DNA from 4 places in the Mesorhizobium sp. B2-1-3A genome. Region 2 is predicted to be linked to each of the others. Evidence: predicted binding sites of a transcription regulator. Region 2 holds the regulator's gene; each other region holds the start of a gene.
The links. The regulator LexA, encoded in region 2, represses DNA repair genes until DNA is damaged. The targets are predictions, from matches to a motif close to TGTTCNNNNTGTGTTCNG.
Positions count from the first base shown of each region.

Region 1: the regulator LexA is predicted to act here: its motif matches at 2,055-2,072, upstream of FJ977_RS09445 (DNA recombination protein RmuC).
Region 3: the regulator LexA is predicted to act here: its motif matches at 3,111-3,128, upstream of FJ977_RS36170 (UvrD-helicase domain-containing protein).
Region 4: the regulator LexA is predicted to act here: its motif matches at 2,809-2,826, upstream of FJ977_RS10150 (YifB family Mg chelatase-like AAA ATPase).

Region 1 covers NZ_VFWK01000002.1:595,242-601,258, forward strand. The annotation lists gene FJ977_RS09440 (class I SAM-dependent methyltransferase) at 1-636, shown strand, start outside; gene FJ977_RS09445 (DNA recombination protein RmuC) at 751-2,022, opposite strand; gene def (peptide deformylase) at 2,126-2,656, shown strand; gene fmt (methionyl-tRNA formyltransferase) at 2,661-3,614, shown strand; gene FJ977_RS09460 (N-acetyltransferase) at 3,611-4,117, shown strand; gene truA (tRNA pseudouridine(38-40) synthase TruA) at 4,141-4,890, shown strand; gene FJ977_RS09470 (transporter) at 4,974-5,606, opposite strand; gene dapE (succinyl-diaminopimelate desuccinylase) at 5,612-6,017, opposite strand, start outside.
Region 2 covers NZ_VFWK01000004.1:515,996-522,012, forward strand. The annotation lists gene gltX (glutamate--tRNA ligase) at 1-1,355, opposite strand, end outside; gene FJ977_RS18210 (ComEC/Rec2 family competence protein) at 1,458-3,911, shown strand; gene lexA (transcriptional repressor LexA) at 3,905-4,642, opposite strand; gene FJ977_RS18220 (pyridoxal-phosphate dependent enzyme) at 4,994-5,968, opposite strand; gene FJ977_RS18225 (GntR family transcriptional regulator) at 5,965-6,017, opposite strand, start outside.
Region 3 covers NZ_VFWK01000008.1:232,583-238,599, reverse strand. The annotation lists gene FJ977_RS36000 (hypothetical protein) at 1-106, shown strand, start outside; gene FJ977_RS30105 (hypothetical protein) at 116-553, shown strand; gene FJ977_RS30100 (glucose/quinate/shikimate family membrane-bound PQQ-dependent dehydrogenase) at 590-2,908, opposite strand; gene FJ977_RS36170 (UvrD-helicase domain-containing protein) at 3,170-5,836, shown strand; gene FJ977_RS30085 (hypothetical protein) at 5,877-6,017, opposite strand, start outside.
Region 4 covers NZ_VFWK01000002.1:745,630-751,646, reverse strand. The annotation lists gene FJ977_RS10155 (aldehyde dehydrogenase family protein) at 1-858, opposite strand, end outside; gene FJ977_RS10150 (YifB family Mg chelatase-like AAA ATPase) at 1,189-2,721, opposite strand; gene FJ977_RS10145 (glycosyltransferase) at 2,972-4,036, opposite strand; gene FJ977_RS10140 (glycosyltransferase) at 4,211-5,284, shown strand; gene gshB (glutathione synthase) at 5,375-6,017, opposite strand, start outside.

The sequences.
Region 1 (6,017 bases), on a different contig from region 2:
CCAAGACTGTCTCCTGGCGCAAGCTATGTCGTGACCGACCTCAACCAGCCGATGCTCGACTATGCCGCTTCGCGACAGGCTCCCGACAGCCGCATCCAATGGCGCCAGGCCGACGCCATGGCGCTGCCGTTTGAAGATGCGACCTTCGATCTCGTTTGCTGCCAGTTCGGCGCGATGTTCTTTCCCAGCCGCCCCTCCGCCTACCGCGAAGCAAGGCGGGTGCTGAAGCCCGGCGGACATTTTCTGTTCAACGTATGGGATCGCATCGAAGAGAACGTGTTTGCCGATGATGTGACGAATGCACTGGCCAGGATTTTTCCGAACGATCCACCGCGCTTTCTGGCCCGCACGCCGCACGGCTACCACGATACGGCATTGATCCGCGGAGACCTTGAGGAGGCGGGCTTCTCCGCTGTGGCGATCGAGACGAGGGCCGAACAAAGCCGTGCACCCTCGCCGCGCATTCCGGCCGTTGCCTATTGCCAGGGAACGGTGCTTCGCACCGAAATCGAGGCCAGGGACCCGGGAAAACTCGACGCCGCAACGGACTATGCCGCATCCGCGATTGCGGCCAGGCATGGCAGCGGTGCGGTTGCCGCCAAGATTCAGGCCCACGTCATCGTCGCCGTGGCCTAGAGCGGTTCAGCGTTTGACGGAATCGCAGAACCGCTCTAACTATTTGTTTTTACGCAATTCCGGACGGAAAACCGTTACACACTTTTCCTGGAATTGCTCTAGGCAGTTATTTGCTCAGTCGTCGCCTTCGACGACCCGCAGCCTGAGCTGCCCGGTCTTTGAATCGGCAACGCGCGGGCCGGGGTCGAGTTTCGCGGCCGGTGCCCGGGACGGCGTCTCCGGGCCTGCATCGCCTTCGGCCTGCGCGCCGAACTCCAGCGCCTCGATCTTCTGGCCGCGCTTGGTCACTTTCGATGTCGAGACCAGTATGTCCTCGATATCCTTGGCCGACTGGCCGAAATGGCCTTGCAGCTTGCGCACGCGCTCGTCGACGCGCGCGACATCTTCCATCAGCCGGATCACCTCGCCCTGGATCAGATGCGCCTGTTCGCGCATGCGGGCGTCCTTGAGGATCGCCTGGATGACCTGGATCGACAGCATCAGCAGCGACGGCGAGACGATGACGACGCGGGCGCGGTGCGCCTTGTGGACGATCGCCTCGAAATTCTCGTGGATCTCGGCGAACACCGATTCCGACGGCACGAACATGAAGGCGGTGTCCTGGGTCTCGCCCTGGATCAGATACTTTTCGGAGATGTCGCGGACATGGATCTCGATGTCGCGGCGGAAGGCCTGGGACGCGACCTTCTGCAGGTCTGCGCCATCGGCGGCGCGGATGGCGTTCCAGGCTTCCAGGGGAAACTTGGCATCGATGGCCAGCGAGGGCGCGCCGTTCGGCATCTTGACCAGGCAATCGGGCCGGCTGCCGTTCGACAGCGTCGCCTGGAATTCGTAGGCGCCATGCGGCAGGCCGTCGGCAACGATCGCCTCCATGCGCGACTGGCCGAAGGCGCCGCGCGTCTGCTTGTTGGAGAGGATGGCCTGGAGCTGCACGACCTGGCCGGCAAGCGACTGGATGTTGCCTTGCGCGGTATCGATGACCGCCAGCCGCTCCTGCAGTTTGGCCAGGCTCTCATGCGTGGATTTGGTCTGCTCGGTCATGGTCTGGCCGATGCGGCCCGTCATGGCGTCGAGGCGCTGGCCGATCGACTGCGTCAACTCCGCCTGGCGCGCGCCGAACACTTCGGCGATGGCGCCCATGCGGCCCTGCATCTCGGCCTGGCTTTGCAGTATGCCGGCCATCCGCGCCTCGGCGTCGCGGGCATGGTCGGCGGCTTCCGCGGCAGCGACAGTGCGCGCCTTGGCCGACCGCCACAGCGCGACGACCAGCGCCACGAACAGGCCGAGAAACAACAAGGCGCCGAAGCCCAGAGCGTGGCCGAGCGTGATTGTCGAGGCGCCAAGCCGGGCGACGGGCTCGGAAAGGATGGTGCTCAGATCATTCATGTGGACAGCATAGCCGATTCGTGGGGCTGGCACAGATCAAAACGTGAACGAGACTCAGGTCCACCGGTTGACGCTTTTCACTGGACGTCTTACGTGGGACGCCATGCCGATCAAGCCGCTCATCATCCTACCCGATCCCATCCTGCGCCAGGTTTCGAAGCCCGTGGAGCGCGTCGACGCGCCCTTGCGCAAACTGGCCGACGACATGCTGGCGACCATGTATGACGCGCCTGGCATCGGGCTGGCGGCAATCCAGATCGGCGAGCCGTTGCGCATGCTTGTGATCGACCTCGCCAAGGAAGACGAAACGCCGGCGCCGCATGTCTTCATCAATCCGGAGATCCTCGAAAGCGCCGATCAGCGCTCCGTCTACGAGGAAGGCTGCCTGTCCATCCCCGACTATTACGCCGAGGTCGAACGCCCGGCTTCCGTGAGGGTGAAATATCTCGACCGCGACGGCAAGCTGCAGGAGATGGAGGCCGAGGGTCTGATGGCGACCTGCCTGCAGCACGAGATCGACCATCTCAACGGGGTGCTGTTCATCGACCACATCTCGAAGCTGAAGCGCGACATGGTGGTGAAGAAATTCAAGAAGCTCGCCAAGGACAAGGCGCCGGGCAAGCTGGTGGGATAGGGGAATGCCCCTTCGCGTCATCTTCATGGGCACGCCGGAGTTTTCGGTGCCGACGCTGCGCGCGATTGCCGAGGCCGGACATGAGATTTCCGCCGTCTACACGCAGCCGCCTCGCGCGGCCGGCCGGCGCGGGCTGGAGCTGACACCCTCGCCGGTACAGCGCGAGGCCGAGCGGCTTGGCATCGAGGTACGCACGCCAGCCTCTCTCAAGACCGAGGCCGAACAGACCGCTTTCCATGACTTGCGGGCCGATATCGCCGTGGTCGTCGCCTATGGATTGCTGCTGCCAAAGGCTGTTCTCGACGCCCCCCGGCTTGGCTGCATCAACGGCCACGCATCGCTCTTGCCCCGCTGGCGCGGTGCCGCCCCCATCCAGCGCGCCATCATGGCGGGAGACCTGGAAAGCGGCATGATGGTGATGCGCATGGAAGAGGGGCTCGACACCGGTCCGGTGGGATTGCTTGAAAAATGCGCCATCGAACCCGATATGACGGCGGGCGATCTGCATGATCGGTTGATGAGTGTCGGTGCCGCCCTGATGGTGGAAGCGCTGGCGCGGCTGGAAGAGAACACCCTGACATTTACCGCGCAGGCGGCAGACGGGGTGACTTACGCCAGAAAAATCGATAAATCCGAGACGCGTGTGGATTGGACACGGCCTGCCGTCGAGGTCCATAACCACCTTCGTGGCCTGTCGCCCTTTCCCGGCGCCTGGTCCGAAATTGACATTGGCGGCCGCATGGAGCGGCTGAAACTGCTTCGCTCGACGCTATCCGAAGGTCTGTCGCTTTCGGAAGATCTGGGCGAGTCGGGAGGAATTCTCGATGACCGGCTGACGGTCGCCTGCGGCGCAGGCGCGATCAGACTGGTCGAAGTTCAACGTGCGGGCGGAAAGCCCGCCGCCGCGTCGGAATTCCTGCGCGGAGCCAAGATTGTTAAAGGAATGAAGTTCTCATGAGCATGATGTCGATACGCGCGGCGACGCCGCGGGATCGCGAGGCCATCCGCCTCGTCGAGGAACACGCTTTCGGCCAGCAGGCGGAGGCCGGCTTGGTCGACGCGCTGGTGACCGGCGGCGACGCCGTGGTCGAACTGGTGGCGGAAGAAGACGGCCAGGTGGTCGGCCATATCCTGTTTTCACGACTGTTCGTCCAGAATGGCGGCAAGAGTCTCGCGGCCGTGGCGCTGGCGCCGCTGGCGGTGGAGCCTTCGTTCCATGGCAGCGGCATTGGCGGCGCGCTGATCCGCGAGGCGCATATCCGTCTCAGGGATGCCGGCGAGACACTGGCCGTGGTGCTGGGCGATCCGGCCTATTACGGCCGTTTCGGCTATAGCCATGCGCGTGCCGAAAGATTCGAGAGCGAATACCAAAGCGAAGCGCTGCAGGCGCTGGCCTGGGGCGACGCTCCGGAAGCTGGCAGGCTGGTCTACGCTTCCGCCTTCACCGCTCTCGCCGCGTAGGCAAGAGCGTATAGTCGCCCGGCATGCCGCGTTTTCGCCTCGACATCGAATATGACGGCAGCCTTTTTGCCGGCTGGCAGCACCAGGCCGACCAGCCTTCGGTGCAGCAGGCGATCGAGCAGGCGATCGAGAAATTCAGCGGCGAGGCGGTGCGGCTGCGTGCCGCCGGCCGCACCGATGCCGGCGTACATGCGACGGCCCAGGTGGCGCATGTCGATCTCGCCAAGGCATGGCCGGATGACAAGGTGCGCGACGCCGTCAACGCCCATCTTCAGGCTGCCGGCGCGCATGTCGCCATCCTGAAGGCGATGGTCGTCCCGGACGATTTCGACGCGCGCTTCTCGGCCACCGGCCGTCACTATCTCTACCGCATCCTCAACCGCCGTGCGCCCTCGGCGCTGGACAAGGGCAAAGTGTGGTGGGTGCCGAAGCGGCTCGACGCCGTCGCCATGCACGAGGCGGCGAAAGTCCTGCTCGGCCGGCATGACTTCACAACCTTCCGCTCGACGCAGTGCCAGGCCAACAGCCCGGTCCGGACGTTGGAGCGGCTCGATGTCAGCCGGACGGGCGACATGATCGAGGTAAGAGCCTCGGCGCGTTCCTTCCTGCACAACCAGGTGCGCTCGATGGTCGGCTCGCTGAAACGCGTCGGCGACGGCGGCTGGACCGAGGCCGACCTCAAGGCGGCGCTCGAAGCGCGCGACCGCGCCGCCTGTGGCCAGGTGGCGCCGCCCGACGGACTTTTTCTCATTGGCGTCGATTATCCCGGATGAGCCAGCAGGCTCTATCCCTGAATGGAGTCCGGTGGCTCTATTCGGAATAGAGCCGGCAGGTCCTATTCAGAGCCCGGCAGGCTCTACCCGGGAAAGAGTCCGGAAAGGCTCTGAGGCCCGACATCGTCCGGAACGCTGATGCCAAGCAGCATCTGGAGCCCGAACAACACCAGCAGCGAAGCGATGAACATGCCGACGAAAACGGCGGTTCCAACCGCCGCGCCCTTGCCGATCGTCGCAGTGGTCATGCGCCAGGTCAGCACCATCGACAGCGCAAACAACAACAGCGACACAAGGCTCGAGACCTGGCTCGCCGAGGAGAGGAAAAGCCTGACCAGCGCCGAAGGCAGCATCAGCCAGGCAGTGATGGCCGAGGCCCAGTTGCTGGCGACGACGTAGTGGACGAAGCGGCCGCCAATGCCGGCGCGCGGCGCGACCAGGGCGAGCGCGATCAGCGGCAGCACCCAGGAGCCGATGTCGACCGTGGCCAGGCGCAACAGCATGCTGAAGCGGCCCACGAAAGCATCGGGATCACCGATCTCGTTGGCGATGCCGACCCAGCCGACGATCAGCGGCGGCGCGGCAACGATGATGGCGAAGAAAGAATTCCAGAAACCGTCGGCCGACAGGTCGAGCAGGCGCAGGCCATCGGCCTTGCCGAGCATCAGCCGCCAGGCACCGAGCAACGAGGCTTGGGTTTCGTCCGCCGAAAGCATGCTGCTCAGCCTTGTCCGAACCAGTCTTCGATGAAGCGCTGGTAGATCCGCGTCAATGTCTCGAGGTCGGCAAGGGCAACGCGCTCGTCGACCATGTGCATGGTCTTGCCGACCAGGCCGAACTCGACCACCGGGCAATAATCCTTGATGAAGCGTGCATCCGATGTGCCGCCGGAGGTCGACAGCGTCGGTTCCTTGCCAACCGCCGACTTGATCGATCCGGCAAGCGTGTCGACCAGCTTGTCGTCACGGGTCAGGAAGACATGGCTTGGCCGATCACCCCATACAAGGTCGTAGTCGACCGGCGTCTTCTTGCCCGGCCGGTACTTCTTGCGCTTGGCCGCCTGGTCGAGCCGGTTGTGGATTTCGGCCTGGATGGTCTCGGCCGTCCAGGTGTCGTTGAAGCGGATG
Region 2 (6,017 bases):
CCCGGCGAGGTACTTTTGCCAGTCAGCGCGGCCCGCAGGGGCTGGGCCACGGCGCCAAGCTTATGGCCACCGGCCAGCGCATAATCGCGGATCGCTGCCTCCGCCGCGGCAGCCGTCCAGTCGTCCGAAACCGCGTTCAAAGCTTCGTGAGCGCCGCGCAGGATCTTGCGCGCATCGTCATTGAGCAAGAGCGCCGCCTTGTCGTCGATCGGCAGCGGGCGCGTGGCGAACAGGAAGGCCGCGCCATCGACAAGCTCGACCAGCGTCTTGGCGCGCTCCTTCAGCCCCGGAAGGGCTGCCAGCAGCTGCGCCTTGTTCGTGTCGTCAAGGCGCGCGGCCATCGCCGGGCCGCCCTCGAGATAGGGCAGCGTGGCGATGAAGATGTCGAACAGTTCGGCATCGGCCATGCGGCGCATATGCGCGCCATTGATCGCTTCGAGCTTGGCGAAATCGAAGCGGGCCGCGCCCTTGTTGACGTCGCCGATATCGAACCAGGAGATCATGTCCTTGATCGACATGATCTCGTCGTCGCCGTGGCTCCAACCCAGGCGCGCCAGGTAGTTGAGCAGCGCCTCCGGCAGGTAGCCCATGGCGCGATAAGCCTCGACGCCGAGCGCGCCGTGACGCTTCGAGAGCTTGGCTCCGTCGGCGCCATGGATCAGCGGGATATGCGACATCGATGGCACGTCCCAACCCATGGCATTGTAGATCACAGTCTGGCGGGCGGCATTGGTCAGGTGGTCGTCGCCACGGATGATGTGCGTGACGCCCATGTCGTGGTCGTCGACGACGACGGCATGCATGTAGGTCGGGTTGCCGTCCGAACGCAGGATGATGAAGTCGTCGAGATCCTTGTTGGGGAAGCGCACCTCGCCCTGGACGCGGTCGTGGACGACCGTCTCGCCCTCGGTCGGCGCCTTGATGCGGATGGCGCCCTTGACGCCGGCTGGCGCCTCGGACGGATCGCGATCGCGCCACTGGCCATTGTAGCGTGGCGGCAGACCCTTGGCGCGAGCCGCTTCGCGCATTGCCTCCAGTTCGGCAGGCGTCTCGTAGCTGTAATAAGCCTTGCCCAGGCGCACGAGCTCCTCCGCGACTTCGCGGTGGCGCGGGGCGCGATCGAATTGCGAAACCGCATCGCCGTCCCAGCCAAGACCGAGCCAGGTGAGTCCGTCCAGGATGGCGGCCGTTGCCGCATCGGTGGAACGCTCGCGATCGGTGTCCTCGATGCGCAACAGCATCGTGCCGGCGGTATGTTTGGCATAGAGCCAGTTGAACAGCGCCGTGCGCGCGCCTCCGATATGCAGGTAACCGGTGGGCGAGGGGGCAAAACGGGTGACGACCTTGTCGGACATGAAACTCTCGGAAACCATCTGAAGCGGGGCGCGGCGGCGCGGACTTTCGCGCGTTGCGCGTTCATGTAGCATAGGGCGTCAGGGGTGCAAGGGGCAGACCCGATGGCTGGACGTGGCCGGGGCTCGGATCAGGGCGAGGACGCTGTTGTTGGCGTCAGCGAGCGGTCCCTGTTTGCGATCCCGCCGCCGGCCTCGCTGCCGCCATCACCTCTCGTTCCTGGCTCCGGCAGCCGACCTTTGCCAGCGGGTGCCCCAGCACCAATTCCGCCCGCCACTGGCAGGATTGCGCGTATCGGGCGGCAAATCGGCCAGGCTTCCTTGCCTCGCCTGCGCCACAGTGTGACGACAGCAGCGGAACTGGAACTTGACCGAGGCGTCGCCTTCCTGCTGGTGCCGGTCTGCCTGGCCGCTGGTGCGATCGGCTATTATTCGCTGGCGGCGGAGCCTGATTTTGCAAAGCCTGTCGCGATCGTCGCACTGATGGCGATCTGTGCGCTTGTCTCGCGCTCCTGGCCGAAAACCCATCTGGCTTTCATGGCGGCATTGTTGTGCGCGCTGGGCCTGCTTGCCGCCAAGGTCGAGACCTGGCGGGCGGACACCCGGATGCTGGGTTCGGAAATCTCGACGCAAGTGACCGGCCGCGTCGTCTCGCTCGACCGCATGGAGACCGGTCGCATCCGATTGACCATAGACGTGACGTCGACGGCGCGGCCAAAACTGCGTTACGCGCCGGAAAGGGTCCGGCTCTCGGCGCGCAAGATACCTGACGACATGACCGCCGGCTCGCTGATATCGGGCTATGCCAAACTGCTGCCGCCGACCGGCCCGGTGCGGCCGGACAGCTACGATTTTTCCTTCGACAGCTACTTTGCCGGCATCGGCGGCAGCGGCTTCTTTCTCGGCAATCCAAGAATCGTCTCCGCCGACGACGATGAGATGCCGCTGTCGGCCCGCCTGTTTTCAGGGATAGAAAATGCTCGCGAAGCCATCGCCGACCATATCAGGAGCGTTGTTGGCGGTGCCGAAGGTGAGATCGCGGCAGCGCTGATCGTTGGCGTGCGCGCCGGCATTCCCAATGAAATCAACGAAGCGATGCGGCGCACCGGCATCTATCACATCATCTCCATTTCGGGACTGCATATGGCGCTGGTCGCCGGCACCATCATGGGTCTGCTGCGCGGTGCCTTCGCGCTGTTCCCGGATTTCTCCGCGTGCCGGCCGGTGAAGAAATATGCGGCCGCCGCGGCACTGTTCTCGATCGCCGCCTACCTCATCATCTCAGGCGTCGTCGTTGCAGCCGAGCGCAGTTTCATCATGCTGGCGGTGATGCTGATTGCCGTATTGTTCGATCGCGCGGCGCTGACCATGCGCAACCTGGCGATCTCGGCGATCGCCGTCATCGTGGTGTCGCCGCATGAGGTGGTCGGCCCGAGTTTCCAGATGTCGTTCGCCGCAACGGCCGCGCTGGTCGGCGCCTATGCCGGCTGGGCGGATCACCGTGCGGGAAAGGCAAGACCGCCACCGCCAAAGCGGTCCCTGCCGGGGTTCCTGACGCGAAGATTCCTGCTGGCGACGGGCGGGTTGGCGATGACCTCCATCATTGCCGGCTGCGCCACGGCGCTATTTGCCATCTGGCATTTCCAGCGTGTGTCACCGCTCAGCCTGTTCGCCAATCTCGCCGTCATGCCTATCGTGTCACTGATTGTCATGCCTTTCGCTGTTCTCAGTTCTCTTGCGATGCCCTTTGGTGCCGATAGTCCCTTTCTCTACGTGATGGGCAAGGGCCTGACCGTGATGATCGCCATATCGGCGTGGATATCGGAACGCTCCCCCGTCGATGCGATCGGGCTGATTTCACAACACTCCGTGCTGCTGGTGACGATTGCCCTGGTCATCGCGACGATGGCGACGACATGGCTGCGGCTCGCGGCAGTGCCATTCGCGCTCGCCGGCCTGTTGACTGTGTCTGATACGCGCGTGCCGGATGTGCTGATCTCCGAAGATGCGCGGCTGGTCGCGGTGCCGATCGGCGGTGGCGAACTCGCGGTCAGCCGAGCTCGTCCGAACGAATTCACCGTCGACAATTGGAAACGCGCGCTGGTGTCCGAAACCATTGTCACACCGGAGATGTTCAACAAGGCGGACGGGCAATTCGACATTGCCGATGCCGTCAATCTGCCGCCAGGGGCGCCGTTCTACTGCACGGAAGGCATCTGTCTCGCCCGGCATCCGTCTGGCGCGATCATCGCGCATGTCGAAGACCGCAAGGCTACCTGGAAGGCCTGCGGCTTCGCCGACCTGATCGTTGTCAATGACGCGACGGGCTACGATGCCTGCCACAACCCGCTGGTCCTCGTCATCACCAAGCGGCAACTTGCACGCAAGGGCAGTGCCGCCGTCTTCTTCGACCGCCAATCGGCGACCGGTCCGCCAACCGTCAGCTTCGCCGTGGACGGGCCGTATCGGCCCTGGCACGAGCAACGAAAGTTTTCGCGTGAGGCGAGGGGGCTGCCGCCCTATCAAAAAGCCGAAATGCCGGCTGCTCCTGCTCAGTAGCGCCTGATCAGCCCGACCAGCTTGCCTTGCACCTTGACCCTGTCCGGCCCGAAAATGCGCGTCTCGTAGGCCGGGTTGGCGGCTTCAAGGGCAATCGAGGCGCCCTTGCGGCGGAACCGTTTCAAGGTCGCTTCCTCCTCGTCGACCAGCGCCACGACGATCTCGCCCGGGCTCGCCGTATCGGCGTTGCGGATAATGACCGTGTCGCCATCGAAGATGCCGGCCTCGATCATCGAGTCGCCCTTGACCTCCAGCGCATAGTGCTCGCCACCCATGATCATGTCCGGCGGCACCGAGATCGAATGCGTCTGATGCTGGATCGCATCGATCGGCACACCGGCGGCGATACGGCCCATCACCGGGATCGACACGGCGGAGACCGCGTCGTCGTCATTGCCGGCAGAGGGCAAGCGCGACGGCGCCGGCTTGATCTGGCGGCCGAGGCCACCCTGACCGAGACTGCCCTGAATGACACTCGGCGAGAATTTCTTTGCGGCGTTGAGGCCGGGCGCGATCGAATCCGGTAGCCGCAGCACTTCCAATGCCCGCGCCCGGTTGGGCAGCCGCCTGATAAAGCCGCGTTCCTCCAGTGCCGTGATCAGGCGATGGATCCCTGACTTGGAGGCGAGATCGAGCGCTTCCTTCATCTCGTCAAAGGAGGGCGGGATACCGCTTTCCTTTAGCCGTTCATGGATGAACATCAGAAGTTCATGTTGCTTGCGCGTCAGCATGGCGCCCCCCAGGCATTGAACGAAGGGTGTGAATCGGAATCGAAAAACAAACCCAGAACAAACACTATCTGTTCCAGTTGTGTTCCGCAACTGTTTAAAGTTTAGTGAATTTGTTAAGGCATCTGAAATTATCCGCTGCCGGCGGTGGGCAGCAATCGACCACCTCCGCGCCAAGGCGAGCATTGAAATCATTTTGGTTAATGGCCTGTGGTCCACCCTCTTGTCCCGCTTGGCATCAGCGTTTGAAGCGCGTTCACAGGGCGGATTGCATGGGCCAATCGATCCATTTCGACCGGAACGAAACGAAATCAAAACGCCAACAATCGCTGGCTATCCGGGGATAGAACGCGTTCAGGCTTCCGGCATCGCTCCGCCCAGAATCTGCGCATAGGCGCCGGCATCGATATTGCCGCCGGAGATAACGCAGACGACGTTGCCGGTTGCCCGCTCGCTGCGGAGAGCGGCGGCGAGCGAGGCGGCACCCGCGCCTTCGGCCACGATCTTTGCCTTCGAGAACAACAGGCGCATCGCTTCCGTGACCTGGTCGAGACTGACGGCAATGGCGCCGTCGATAGACTGGCTTGCCAATGGCCATAGGCCGGGCACCAGCGATGGGCCGCCTATGCTCTTGATGAAGGAGGGGCGCGTCTCGATCTCGACAATGCGTCCGGCCGCCAACGCCGCCGTGACCGGAGCCGCATTCTCATCCTCGACGGCGAAGACCTTGGCCTGGCTCCGCATCGCCTTGACCGCACTGGCGACACCGGTTGTCATGCTCCCTCCGCCATAAGGTGTCAGGACGCAATCGACCTCGGGCAGATCTTCGGCGATCTCGAGGCCAATGGTCGCGTTGCCGGCAAGCACCGCCTGGTCGGTGACCGGGTTCACCAGGAATTCCGCGCCCTCCGGCCGCTCCGTTCCGATGATGTAGCGCCACCATGTCTCGTGCGAGACGAAGCGCACGTCGCCACCAAGGCCGCGGACCCCGTCGATCTTGGTCTGGGGTGCATCGGCATACATGTAGGCGGCCATCGGAACGCCAAGCGCCCGTGCCGCCCAGGCCATTCCGTAGGCCATGTTGCCGGAACTGATGGTCGCAACGCCATGCCTGAGTTCATCGGCATCGCGGCAGAGCAAGGCATTGAGCGCCGGCCTGATCTTGAAGGCGCCAATGGGCGACAATGTCTCGAGCTTGAGGAATATCCGCTGATCGGCACGACCGAGATCGAGGCGCAGCAGCGGCGTGCGCGGCAACCAGGCGGCCAGCCTGTCACGGGCCGCGACCATCTCATAGAGAGCCGGACGTCGCGGAAGCGCTGAAGTCATCCCGAAATTGCCTTCAGGCTGCCGGCGCGTGCGGTGTAGTTGTTCGCGC
Region 3 (6,017 bases), on a different contig from region 2:
CACCATCCTGGCGATGCGCGCGGCCGTTGTAGCGGCGAGCCGGAAGTCCATGGTCAAGATCCGCGGCCGCCAGCGCCATCCGGCAAACACGAAAACCCAAGGTTGAGGTGAAGTCATGGACGTACAGGATATCGTGAACACCGTTTCGCAGAAGGCCGGCCTTGACCAGGCAACGACGGAAAAGGTCGTCGGCACTATCTTCTCGGTGCTCGAGCATGAGGCGGAAGGCACCATCGCCTCAGCCTTCTTCGCCAAGATCCCGGGCGCCGATGCACTGGCGCAGAAATATGACGTCGTGGCCGCCGCCCCTGCCGGCGGCGGTGGCGGCTTCCTGTCGTCGCTGCAAGGCGCGCTTGGCGGCGTTCTCGGCGAGAAGGCGGGCGCGCTGGTCAACGGCCTCGCCGCCCTCAAGGCATCCGGCCTCGATCTGGCGCAGATCCAGAAGGCTGGCGCCACACTGGTCCAGCAGGCCGAAGCCGCGGCCGGCCCCGATCTGACCAACCAGGTGCTGGGCTCGGTGCCCAGCCTGAAGAGCCATCTCGGGCTCGGCTGATCGTCAATTCGCCGAGCTTGCCTCCAGGCAACCCGTCTACTTGGGCAGCGCGTAAGCCATCACATAATCCCCCGGCTTGGTGCCGACCGAGCCGTGGCCACCGGCGACGATGACCACGAACTGGCGTCCGTCGGCGACCGTATAGGTCATCGGCGTCGACTGACCGCCGGCTGGCAGCCGCGCCCGCCAGAGCTGCTTGCCCGACGTCAGGTCGTAGGCGCGCAGATAATCGTCGACCGCGGCACCCAGGAAGGCGACGCCACCGGCGGTGATCATCGGCCCGCCAATGCCGGGCACACCGACCTTCAGCGGCAGCGGCAGTGGCGTCATGTCGTAGACCGTGCCGTTGCGGTGCTTGTAGTTGATCGTGCCGGTCCTGAGATCGACCCCGGCGACATACCCCCACGGTGGCGCCTGGCAGGGAACGCCGAGCGGTGACAGGAACGGCCCCATCACCACCGCATAGGGCGCGCCTTCATTGCGGTTGAGCCCCTGCTCGCTGCCCTTGGTGTCGACGCCCGGCGCCGGCACGTCGGCGCGCGGAACAAGCCTGGATGTGAAGGCGAGATAGGTCGGCATGCCGAACATCACCTGCCGCACCGGATCGACCGCCACGCCACCCCAGTTGAAGGTGCCGAAATTGCCGGGATAGATCAGCGATCCCTGCAGCGAGGGCGGCGTGTAGCGGCCTTCATAGCGCAGTTTGTGGAAGGCGATGCGGCAAGCCAGCTGGTCGAACATGCTGATGCCCCACATGTCGGCTTCGGTCAGCGGCTTCGGGTTGAAGGAGAGATCGGACGAAGGCTGCGTCGGCGACGCATGGTCGCCCTCGATGGCGCCGCCGGGCGCCGGTACTTCCTTGACCGCGATCACCGGCTCGCCGGTGCGCCGGTCGAGCACATAGAGGTCGCCTTGCTTGGTCGGCCCGACCAATGCGGGCACGATCGTGCCGTCGGCCTTGGTGATATCGATCAGGCTCGGCTGCGCCGGCACGTCCATGTCCCACAAATCGTGGTGCACGGTCTGCCGCACCCATTTCAATTGCCCGGTATTGAGATCGAGCGCGGTAATCGAGGAGGAGAACTTCTCGACATTGGCGCTGCGTCCGGCGCCGAGCTGGTCCGGCGTCTGGTTGCCGAGCGGCACGTAAAGCAGGCCAAGTTTCTCGTCGGCGCTGGGCGTCGACCACATGTTGGGCGAGTTGGCGGTGTAAGTCTGGCCGGCCGGCAGCGGCGTCGTCTGGTCCGGATTGCCGGAATCCCAGTTCCAAATCAGCTTGCCGGTGCTCGCATCATAGGCGCGGATAACGCCCGACGGCTCCTGCGTCGAATAATTGTCGTTGACCGCGCCGCCGACGATGATCTTGCCGCCGGCAATCAGCGGCGCCGAGGTCGAATAGTAATAGCCCGATTTCGGGTACGGCATGTTGGTCAGGAGGTTGAGCGTGCCGGCCTCGGCGAAGGCGGGACAGACCTGCCCGTTGGCGGCGTCGAGCGCGATCAGCCGGGCATCCGAGGTCGGCAGGTAAACGCGGGTCGCGCAGGGCTGGCCGGCCGCGCCGCCGGCATCGGCATAATAGGATACGCCGCGGCAGGTCTGGTGCTGGCGGTCCTTGTCGAGCTTGATCTTGGGATCGTAGCGCCATTTTTCCTTGCCGGTCGCGGCGTCGACCGCGATGGCGAAATTGTGCGGCGTGCAGATGTAGAGCGTGTCGCCGATCTTGAGCGGCGTCACCTGGTAGGTGGTCTCGCCGATATCGTCCGGCCCCTTCACGTCGCCGGTGCGATAGGTCCAGGCCGGCTGCAGATTGGCGACATTATCCGGTGTGATCTGGTCGAGCGGCGAATAGCGCTGGCCGAATTGCGTGCGGCCATAGAAGTGCCATTCGCCGGCCGGCACGTCATTGCCCAGATTGGCGTTGGGGGTCACCTTGTCGGTGTCGAGCGCGCCGGCGATGTCCTTCGGGTCCGTGGTCATCGAATAGCCGGCCACTGCCAGCGAGGCCAGCACCGCCAGGATCAGCGGCGCGCGCCCGTCAGGACCGACAAGGCCTCGCCGCGCCCACGGCGTCAGCAGCCATAGCGCCACCAGCACGATGATGCCGCCGCGCGGGCCGAGTTCCCACCAGTCGAAGCCGGTTTCCCAGACCGCCCATGCCAGCGTGCCGAGCACGATCGCCGCGTAGAGCCACAGCGCCGTGGAACGGCGCCGGTAGAGCAGCCAGGCCGCGACCAGGAAGGCCAAGCCAACGATGATGTAGTACCAGCTGCCGCCCAGCGAGGCCAACCAGATGCCGCCAGCGCCAAGCGCCAGACCGAGGAGGAAGAGAACGAGGGAGGTGATGGTGACAGCCAAGATGATACTCCTTCGACTGTTGCGCGCCTCGCGCGGCCATGGGCAACCCGGCATTGCGTTCCTGCCCGGTACACAACTTTCTCCCGCCCGCCTCGCCTGTCAAGCTTGGGCCACGAGCCGACGGGCAGCTCTCGGTCCGGCTGCAAATGCGCGGCGGGCTGAGCGTCATGCGAGCCAAGGTGGCCGGATAGGCCACTTTACCGGGAACAAAACGTAGACAGTTCTGGTCTTTCCCTCCCGAATCACTACATTCGGGGGAAGATGTCCGGCTTTTCCGAAGACATGCCCTTTTTCGACGAACCCAATGCGCGGCCCACGGCCCCGTCGGGCATTGCCGCGCGCGCCATGGCTGCCCGCGGCGGCCACAACAATGCGCCGGACTATCTCCGGGGGCTGAATCCGGAACAAAGGCTGGCGGTGGAGACCACCGAGGGTCCTGTTCTGGTGCTGGCCGGCGCCGGCACCGGCAAGACGCGGGTGCTGACCACCCGCATCGCCCACATCCTCGCCACCGGCAGGGCTTTCCCCTCCCAGATCCTCGCCGTGACCTTCACCAACAAGGCCGCGCGCGAGATGAAGCAGCGCATCGGCATCCTGATCGGCGAAAGCAATGTCGAAGGCATGCCGTGGCTCGGCACCTTCCACTCGATCGGCGTCAAGCTGTTGCGCCGTCATGCCGAGCTTGCCGGGCTGCGCTCCGATTTCACCATTCTCGACACCGACGATGTCGTCAGGCTGATCAAGCAGTTGATCCAGGCCGAGGGCCTCGACGACAAGCGCTGGCCGGCCAAGCAGTTCGCGCAGATGATCGATGGTTGGAAGAACAAGGGGCAAGGCCCGGCCGATATCGCCGAGGGCGATGCGCGCAGCTTCGCCAACGGCAAGGGCCGCGAGCTCTACAAGGCCTATCAGGAGCGCCTGCAGACGCTGAACGCCTGCGACTTCGGTGACCTGCTCTGCCACCCGATCCGCATCTTCCGCGCCAATCCCGACGTGCTGAAAGACTATCACCGGCGCTTCAAATACATCCTCGTCGACGAATACCAGGACACCAACACAGCCCAGTACATGTGGCTGCGGCTTTTGGCGCAGCGGCCGGAAGCCGGGCGTGCGTCAACGTCGACGGATATGCGATCGGCCGAAGGCCGCAAGCCCGACCGGGCGTCGGCCGGCCAGGCCGCCCCCGCGGAGGCCAGCGAGCGAAGCTCGCGTGCGGCCGTGAGCGACAACAAAGTCAACATCTGCTGCGTCGGCGACGACGACCAGTCGATCTATGGCTGGCGCGGCGCCGAGGTCGACAACATCCTGCGCTTCGATAAGGATTTCCCGGGCGCCACCATCATAAGGCTGGAGCGCAACTACCGCTCGACCGCGCACATCCTGGGTGCTGCCTCCCACCTCATCGCCCACAATGAGGGCCGTTTCGGCAAGACGCTGTTCACTGACCGCAACGACCCCGAAGATGGCAAGGTCAATGTCCACGCCGCCTGGGATTCCGAGGAGGAAGCCCGCGCCATCGGCGAGACCATCGAGGCGTATCAGCGCCAGAAGCATAATCTGAACGACATGGCGATCCTGGTGCGCGCGTCCTTCCAGATGCGCGCCTTCGAGGACCGCTTCATCACGCTCGGCCTGAACTACCGCGTCATCGGCGGCCCACGCTTCTACGAGCGCATGGAAATTCGCGACGCGCTGGCCTTCTTCCGAGTCGTTGCCAACAGCGGCGACGACCTCGCCTTCGAGCGCATCGTCAATGTGCCGAAGCGCGGGCTGGGCGAAGCCACCATCCGCCAGATCCACGACACTGCCCGCGCCCTGCGCATCCCGATGCTGGAGGCTGCCGGCAATCTTGCTGAAAGCGACGAGCTGAAGCCGAAGCCGCGCGCGGCGCTGCGCGAGGTCGCGGCCAATTTCGAGCGCTGGCAGAAGGCACTGGAAACCAAGCCGCACACCGAGCTCGCCGAGACCATTCTCGAGGAGAGCGGCTATACCGACATGTGGAAGAACGACCGCTCGGCCGAGGCGCCGGGTCGGCTGGAGAACCTGAAGGAACTGATCCGGTCCATGGAGGAATACGAGTCGCTCCGCTCGTTCCTCGAACATGTGGCGCTGGTCATGGATGCCGAGCAGAATGCCGGGCAGGACGCCGTCTCCATCATGACGCTGCATTCGGCCAAGGGCCTCGAATTCGAGACGGTTTTTCTCCCCGGCTGGGAGGAAGGCCTCTTCCCCCACCAGCGCGCGCTCGATGAAGGCGGCCGCTCCGGGCTGGAGGAAGAGCGCCGGCTGGCCTATGTCGGCCTGACGCGCGCCAAGAAGAACCTGCATATCTGGTTCGTCTCCAACCGCCTCATCCACGGGCTCTGGCAATCGACCATCCCGTCGCGCTTCCTCGAGGAGTTGCCGGAGGCCCATGTCGAGGTCGCGGAAAGCGGCAACAGCTATGGCGGCTATGGCAATTCCTACGGCGGCGGCTCATTCGCCTCCGGTCGTGGCGGCCGCCAGAACCCCTATGGCGCGTCGCGCTTCGACAATGTTGGCGCCAGCAATGGCGGCGCGGAGAAATCCGGCGCCTTCTCCAACACCTATTCGACGCCCGGCTGGCAGCGCGCGCAGGCCAACCGCACCGAAGCGACCGACCGCAACTGGGGCTCGCGCTCCGGCCACCAGGTCGAGCGCATCGGCTATGGCGAGACCGACAGCGGCTACGGCGCGGGCCGCACCTCGGTCAAGGGCCGCACCATCGACGGCGAACTGGTGGCCAAATCCGTCTCCGACACGCCGTCTGCCTTCAGCGTCGGCGACCGCGTCTTCCACCAGAAATTCGGCAACGGCAACATCTCGGCCATCGAAGGCAACAAGCTGACCATCGACTTCGACAAGGCAGGGCAGAAACGCGTGCTGGACGGCTTCGTCGCGGCGGTGTGAACCGAACCCTGCGGGCTTCCCGCAAAGTCGGCGAAGGCAATCAATCCACCTTCTTCTCGCCCCGCTCGCCGGCCTTGACGATGTCGCCCGTCGTGAACAGGATTTCCTTCAGTTCCGCCCGCCAATCCTTCTTCTGGCGCAGCAGGAATTCCAAATCCATGCCGAAATGCTTGAACTCCTC
Region 4 (6,017 bases), on a different contig from region 2:
GGCGAAACGCGATTGCCCCGCATTCCGGAACTTCGCCTTGCAAAGCAAATTCACCGCGAGACCGATATCGGCATCGTCGAAGACGATCGCTGGCGCCTGTCCGCTGAGCTCCAATACCAGTCGCTTCCCGTGGGTGCCTGCCAAATCCGCCAATCGCGCACCGAGCGAGGCAGGGCCGCTAAATGAGCCCCGCTCGATGGCGGGATGTGTGACCAGGTATGGTGCGACTTTCGCTTGCGGGCCGTAAACCAGATTCAGCACGCCGGCAGGCAGACCGGCGTCCGCGAAAGCAGTGACCAAGGCGGCGCAACTGGCCGGGGCCGCGTCCGGCCCCGCCAGGACCACCGAGCGGCCGCAGGCTAGGGCGGCCGATACCTTGCGCGCGGCCTGCCCGAGGGGAAAGCTCCACGCCACGAACGCCGCCAAGGGTCCGATCGGTTCGGCCTGCGCGAAGGTCTCCGTTCTCGGGCGCGTCGCCGTCGCCGCCGCGCCGTTGCGGGTCTCATTTGCGAACCAGTCGATCAGGGCGGCGGCCGCGGCGGCTTCGGCGCGTGCCTCGGCGAGCGGCTTTCCCTGCTCCATTGTCATCGACCGTGCGATGGGCTCGATGCGTCGGCGCAACAGCTCGGCTGTCCGTGTCAGCGTCTGGTACCGTTCGAGAGCGCTCGTCCGTTGCCATATGGACAACCCGTGCTCCGCGCTGGCGACAGCATCATCGAGGTCTCCCACGCCGGCCGTGGCGAAGGTGCCGATGCGAGCCTCGGTGGCCGGATCTACGACAGGAAGGCTCGGCGAGTGCCCTGACCGCCAGCGACCGTTGATGTAGAGCAGCGTGTTGGCATTGGTATGGATCGTCACATCTTCCCCCCGGCGCCCACTGTCGAAGAGGCGAGCACCGGCTGGCCGTCTTCGTCATGGCTTTGGTGCCCCAGACGAGGCATCCACAGCGGCCTCACCGCCATGGGCGAACGATGCTACCCATTCTTTTCGCTAGTTTTTCTGCACTATTGAATCTTGTTTCCGGATTGTTTCGTGAGGTCGGGCCGGCGGAACGGGTGCGACCTCGTCAAGGCTCTCGACCGGCGCAGGCGGCCGTTGGCCGCTTGGCGGGAACGGGATGCTCTCGCTTGGGGAAGCGTCGCATTCCGGCAACCATGCTGGTAGTCACCGGCTTCAAGAGGAACGATACTACGCCGCCTGCGCCACCCGCTCCGAGCTCATGCGATAGGAGATCGCCTCGGCCAGGTGGATGCGGCCGACGGTCTCGCTGGCGTCGAGATCGGCCAGCGTGCGCGCCACTTTCAGCACCCGGTGATAGGCCCTTGCCGAAAAGGCGAGTTTCTCGCTGGCGTCCCTGAGCAGCGACAGGCCGGCGGCGTCGGGCATGGCGATGTCTTCGATGACGGCCGGCGCGCAATGGGCGTTGGTGGTGGCGCTGGTCACGCCGAGCCGCTCGAAACGCTCGCGCTGGATGCTGCGCGCACGGGCGACGCGCAGCGCCACGGAAGCGCTCTTCTCCGCCCGGTCGGGCCTTATCAGGTCGCTGGCTGAGACCGCGGGAACTTCGATCCTGAGATCGATACGATCGAGCAGCGGGCCGGAAATGCGGGCCTGGTAGTCGGTGCGGCAGCGCTCGCCGCGCAGGCAGCGATAGCCCGGCTCACCGGCCATGCCGCAGCGGCACGGGTTCATCGCCGCCACCAGTTGGATGCGCGCCGGATAGGTGACGCGGTGGTTGGCGCGCGCGATCATGCAGTCGCCGGTCTCCAGCGGCTGGCGCAGCGCGTCGAGGGTCTGCGGCGTGAATTCGGGGAATTCGTCGAGGAACAGCACGCCGTGATGCGCCAGCGACACTTCGCCCGGCCGTGCGCGCAACCCGCCGCCGACCATCGCCGCCATCGAGGCCGAGTGATGCGGCGCGCGGAACGGCCGCCGGTCGGTCAGCTTGCCTTCGCCGAGCTCGCCCGCCACCGAGGCGATCATCGAGACTTCCAGCAACTCCTTCGGCGCCAACGGTGGCAGGATCGACGGCAGCCGCTGCGCCAGCATCGATTTGCCCGATCCAGGCGGGCCAACCATCAAGAGATTGTGGCCGCCGGCGGCCGCCACTTCCAGCGCCCGCTTGGCCGTCTCCTGGCCCTTGATGTCGGCGAGGTCGGGCAGGTCGCGCGCCGAGGCGTGGATGCCGGCCTCCGGCCGCGACAGCACCTGCGTGCCGCGGAAATGATTGGCGATGGCGATCAGGCTGCGCGGCGCCAATATGTCGAAATCGGCGCCGGCCCAGGCTGCTTCCGGTCCGCAGGCGAACGGGCAGATCAGGCCCTTGCCTTCGGCATTGGCGCCGATCGCCGCCGGCAAGGCACCGGCGACGGCGGCAATCGTACCGTCGAGCGAGAGTTCGCCGAGCACGACATAGCCGGCCAGCATGTCGCCCGGAATGGCGCCAAGGGCTGCCATCAGGCCGAGCGCGATCGGCAAATCGTAGTGGCTGCCTTCCTTGGGCAGGTCGGCCGGCGCCAGGTTGACCGTCACCTTCTTCGACGGCATCGACAGGCCGGAGGCGTGCAGGGCCGCCTGCACCCGCTCGCGGCTTTCGGCCACCGCCTTGTCGGGCAGGCCGACGATCTGAATGCCGACCTTGCCGGGCGCGATCATCACCTGCACGTCGACCGGCACGGCCTCGATGCCCTGGAAAGCGACCGTGCGAACCCGCGCCACCATTTTCCCTGCCCCCAGATACGGCCACAACCCAACCGATTGGCCAAGAATGGCCCTTCGGGAAGACAACCACACTTCCTTGATCAAATCAAGAACATTACAGGAACACGGAAGCGTACTGGTTGCAATCAGGTTGTATCCGGCTGCAAAAGCGGAACATGGTTAATACGAAATGAAAACGGGCTGCTTCCGCTTGCTCTCAACCGCGTTGAGAGGGCGACCAGTTCCTCAGGCAATCCGAGGCTGTTGCCGTCTACGCGGTGACGAAGGCATCGACCGCACCGGAAAGGGATCGATCGATTGCGATCTGCGGTGGAAGCCACTCCATGACAGGGTATCGGAAAGGCCAAGGCATGGCGATCCGGTGCAAGGAGCCGCTTTCCAGAAAAATCTCATTTACAAGGTCTATGAACCGCTCGCGGTCTCGTTCAACTCGTTTCAAAGTTTGCGAACGAATATAAGCCCGGGGGATTCGTCGCTCTTTCAGCGCCAAGACAGCCTCCGCGATGGATCGAGGATCGGGTGGAACTGTAAGCGAATACTCGTCATCCAGATAAAGGTCTCGGCCGCCAAGGTTCGGCGTGGTGACCACAGGAAGCCCCGCGAGAAGATATTCCGTGCTGGCGAACATTGGTCCCTCCACTTCAGAGAGACAAAGTCCCACGGCTGCACGATTTAGATGCGTGTTCACGTGAGCTGATGTCAATCGGACAGGCTTGCCGGTGCCGTCAAACGCGTTGATAAAGACGTGATGCGGCGCGAGTTCCCTGTGCCGATCTATTCGTGCTCTCTCCGATTCCTTCGTAGAGGACTCGCTTGAATCTCGATAAAACACAAATGCGCAACGCGGTATGCCAAGAGACAAGTCATGGCGCTTCCACGGAGCCAGTTGCGCATTGTAGATTGCATCAAACTCTACAGGGACGTCATCGAGAGGCCTGAATATGTATTCGGAGGTTGTTGAAGTCTTGTTGTGCAGGACGGCGGCCTCGCCGGACTGATTCAACAGATCAGCCTCGGCTTGCGTGTTGGACAGGAAGATTAGCGAGTGACGGGGGTTCCTAAGTCTATGCAGAACGGCATAGGTGCGGATGGTTTTGACGCTAGAACTGTTTTCGATGGACCAGGTTGGCGAGATGAGAAACCAGGCACGGTGGCCGCGTGGAAGAAGAGGCATATGACTTGCTAATCCGAGGGGCGTACCGGACATTCCCGAATAGGATATGAACGGATCGTCCGACAGCAAACTTGCCTGAAGAGCAGGTTGCGATTTCGCAGAAGGGTGCCCTTTTCTGAGGTTGCGGCCATGACGCAGCATAGCTCTGACAATCTCGAATCTGGTAGGAGGGCGATACCCGTGCTTTAGAGTCAACATGCGGCAATTGCGATCATGAGTACGGAAGACGGCAGAGAGAAATTTCGCAAAGAAAGCATCGCCATCTGATCGACTGAGTATCTCAGCGATCAAATTTGGTGTGCGAAGGAGCGCCTCGTGGAAGAAAGCATCCTCCCAAGCGGGGCTGGTTCTCACATCGCACTACCAACCATATCCGTTTGCGTAGGCTGTTTCAATCAAGAGGCATTCATCGACACTGCGATCCGATCCGTAGCGGCGCAGACGTACACTGCGTTCGAGTGCGTGGTGGTCGATGATTTTTCGACCGACGGTTCCCGCCGAAGGATTGAAGAGTGTCTGTCCCAGCTTGGCGACAGTCGTTTCCGCTTTCTGCCCCGACCGCAAAATGGCGGGCAGTTGGCAACAATAATGACTGGGCTCGACGCGACAGCCGGACCTCTGATCTCCTTTCTTGACGGTGACGATGCCTGGCATCCTGACTTCATAAAATGCCATGCGACAGCCCATCTCAGTCACACCCGTATCGCGGCGATATCGAGCTCCGATGAAGTGTTGATAGATGCGGCCGGCAAGCTGCTTGCTGGCGGTCATCCCGTATTCCACCTGAATGACCCGCGATCGATGCCGAAAATGAGCCGTTACCTGCATGTCGATACGGAAGCTGACCCAACATTGTTATTTATTGATCGAGGTACTGTGGGTTGGTTTTGGTCAACCACATCGGGGATGATGTTTCGTCGAGCTCCGCTTGAAATCATGCGTCCATCTGATCCGGACGAAATTAGGATAGGTGCCGATGGTTATATGGCTCGTGCTGCCCACATGATTGGGGGAACCGTGAGGATCGAGCGGGTTCTTGGCAGTTATCGACTTCACGGCGGCAATGGCTGGGCGGACGGGCGCGTCCTGGGTGGCGGAGTTGACCTCGGTAGGATGTCGCCTGATACCGAAAGAGCGATACGGCGGGCACTGGCCAATCGTTGGTGCGAGGTGGCGCCGGGACTGGAGCATTTGATCTCCCGCCACTCAATGCGCAGGACCTTGGTCGACTTGATCGGACTGTCTGCGGCTTTTGCATTGCTGGAAAAGAACCCCGATGCGGGTTTTCTGCTGAAAGACTGGGCAACACCACGGCGAAAATTGCAGACCAAACTTATCGGTCTCCTTCCCCCGAAACTGAGGCCTCGGCGCTTCCGGGACAGAGTTTGATGTGATGGCCGCTGCTCAGCAGTCTTATTCGATAAAGAGCATCTTTCGATGCTTCTCTGGGCTCACCGAAGTCCTCCGTAACAACACACCTTACACGGCCGACTTCCGCCGCTTCTCCTCCACGCAATCCCAGAACAGGCTGGCAATGTCGGCGCCGCCGAAACGCTGCACCTCGCGCACGCCGGTCGGCGACGTCACGTTGATCTCGGTCATGTAGTCGCCGATGACGTCGATGCCGACCAGGATGAAGCCGCGTTCCCTGAGCGATGGCCCGATGCGGGCGCATATCTCGCGCTCGCGTTCCGTCAGCTCGGTTTTCTCGGCGCGGCCGCCGACATGCATGTTGGAGCGGGAGTCGTGCTCGGCCGGCACCCGGTTGATGGCGCCGACCGGCTCGCCGTCGATCAGGATGATGCGCTTGTCGCCCTTGCGAACGTCCTTCAGGTAGCGCTGCACGATATAGGGCTCGCGGAACAGCTGGCCGAACATTTCGAGCAGCGAGGCGAGGTTGCGGTCGGCTTCCAGCAGATGGAAGATGCCGGCGCCGCCATTGCCGTAGAGCGGCTTGACGATGATGTCGCCGAACTCCTTGCGGAAGGCGGCGACTTCCAGCGGATCCTTGGTGATCAGCGTTTCCGGCATCAGGTCGGCAAACTCGGTGACGAAGATCTTTTCCGGGCTGTTGCGCACCCAGGCCGGGTCGTTGACGACCAGCGTCTTCGGGTGGATGCGC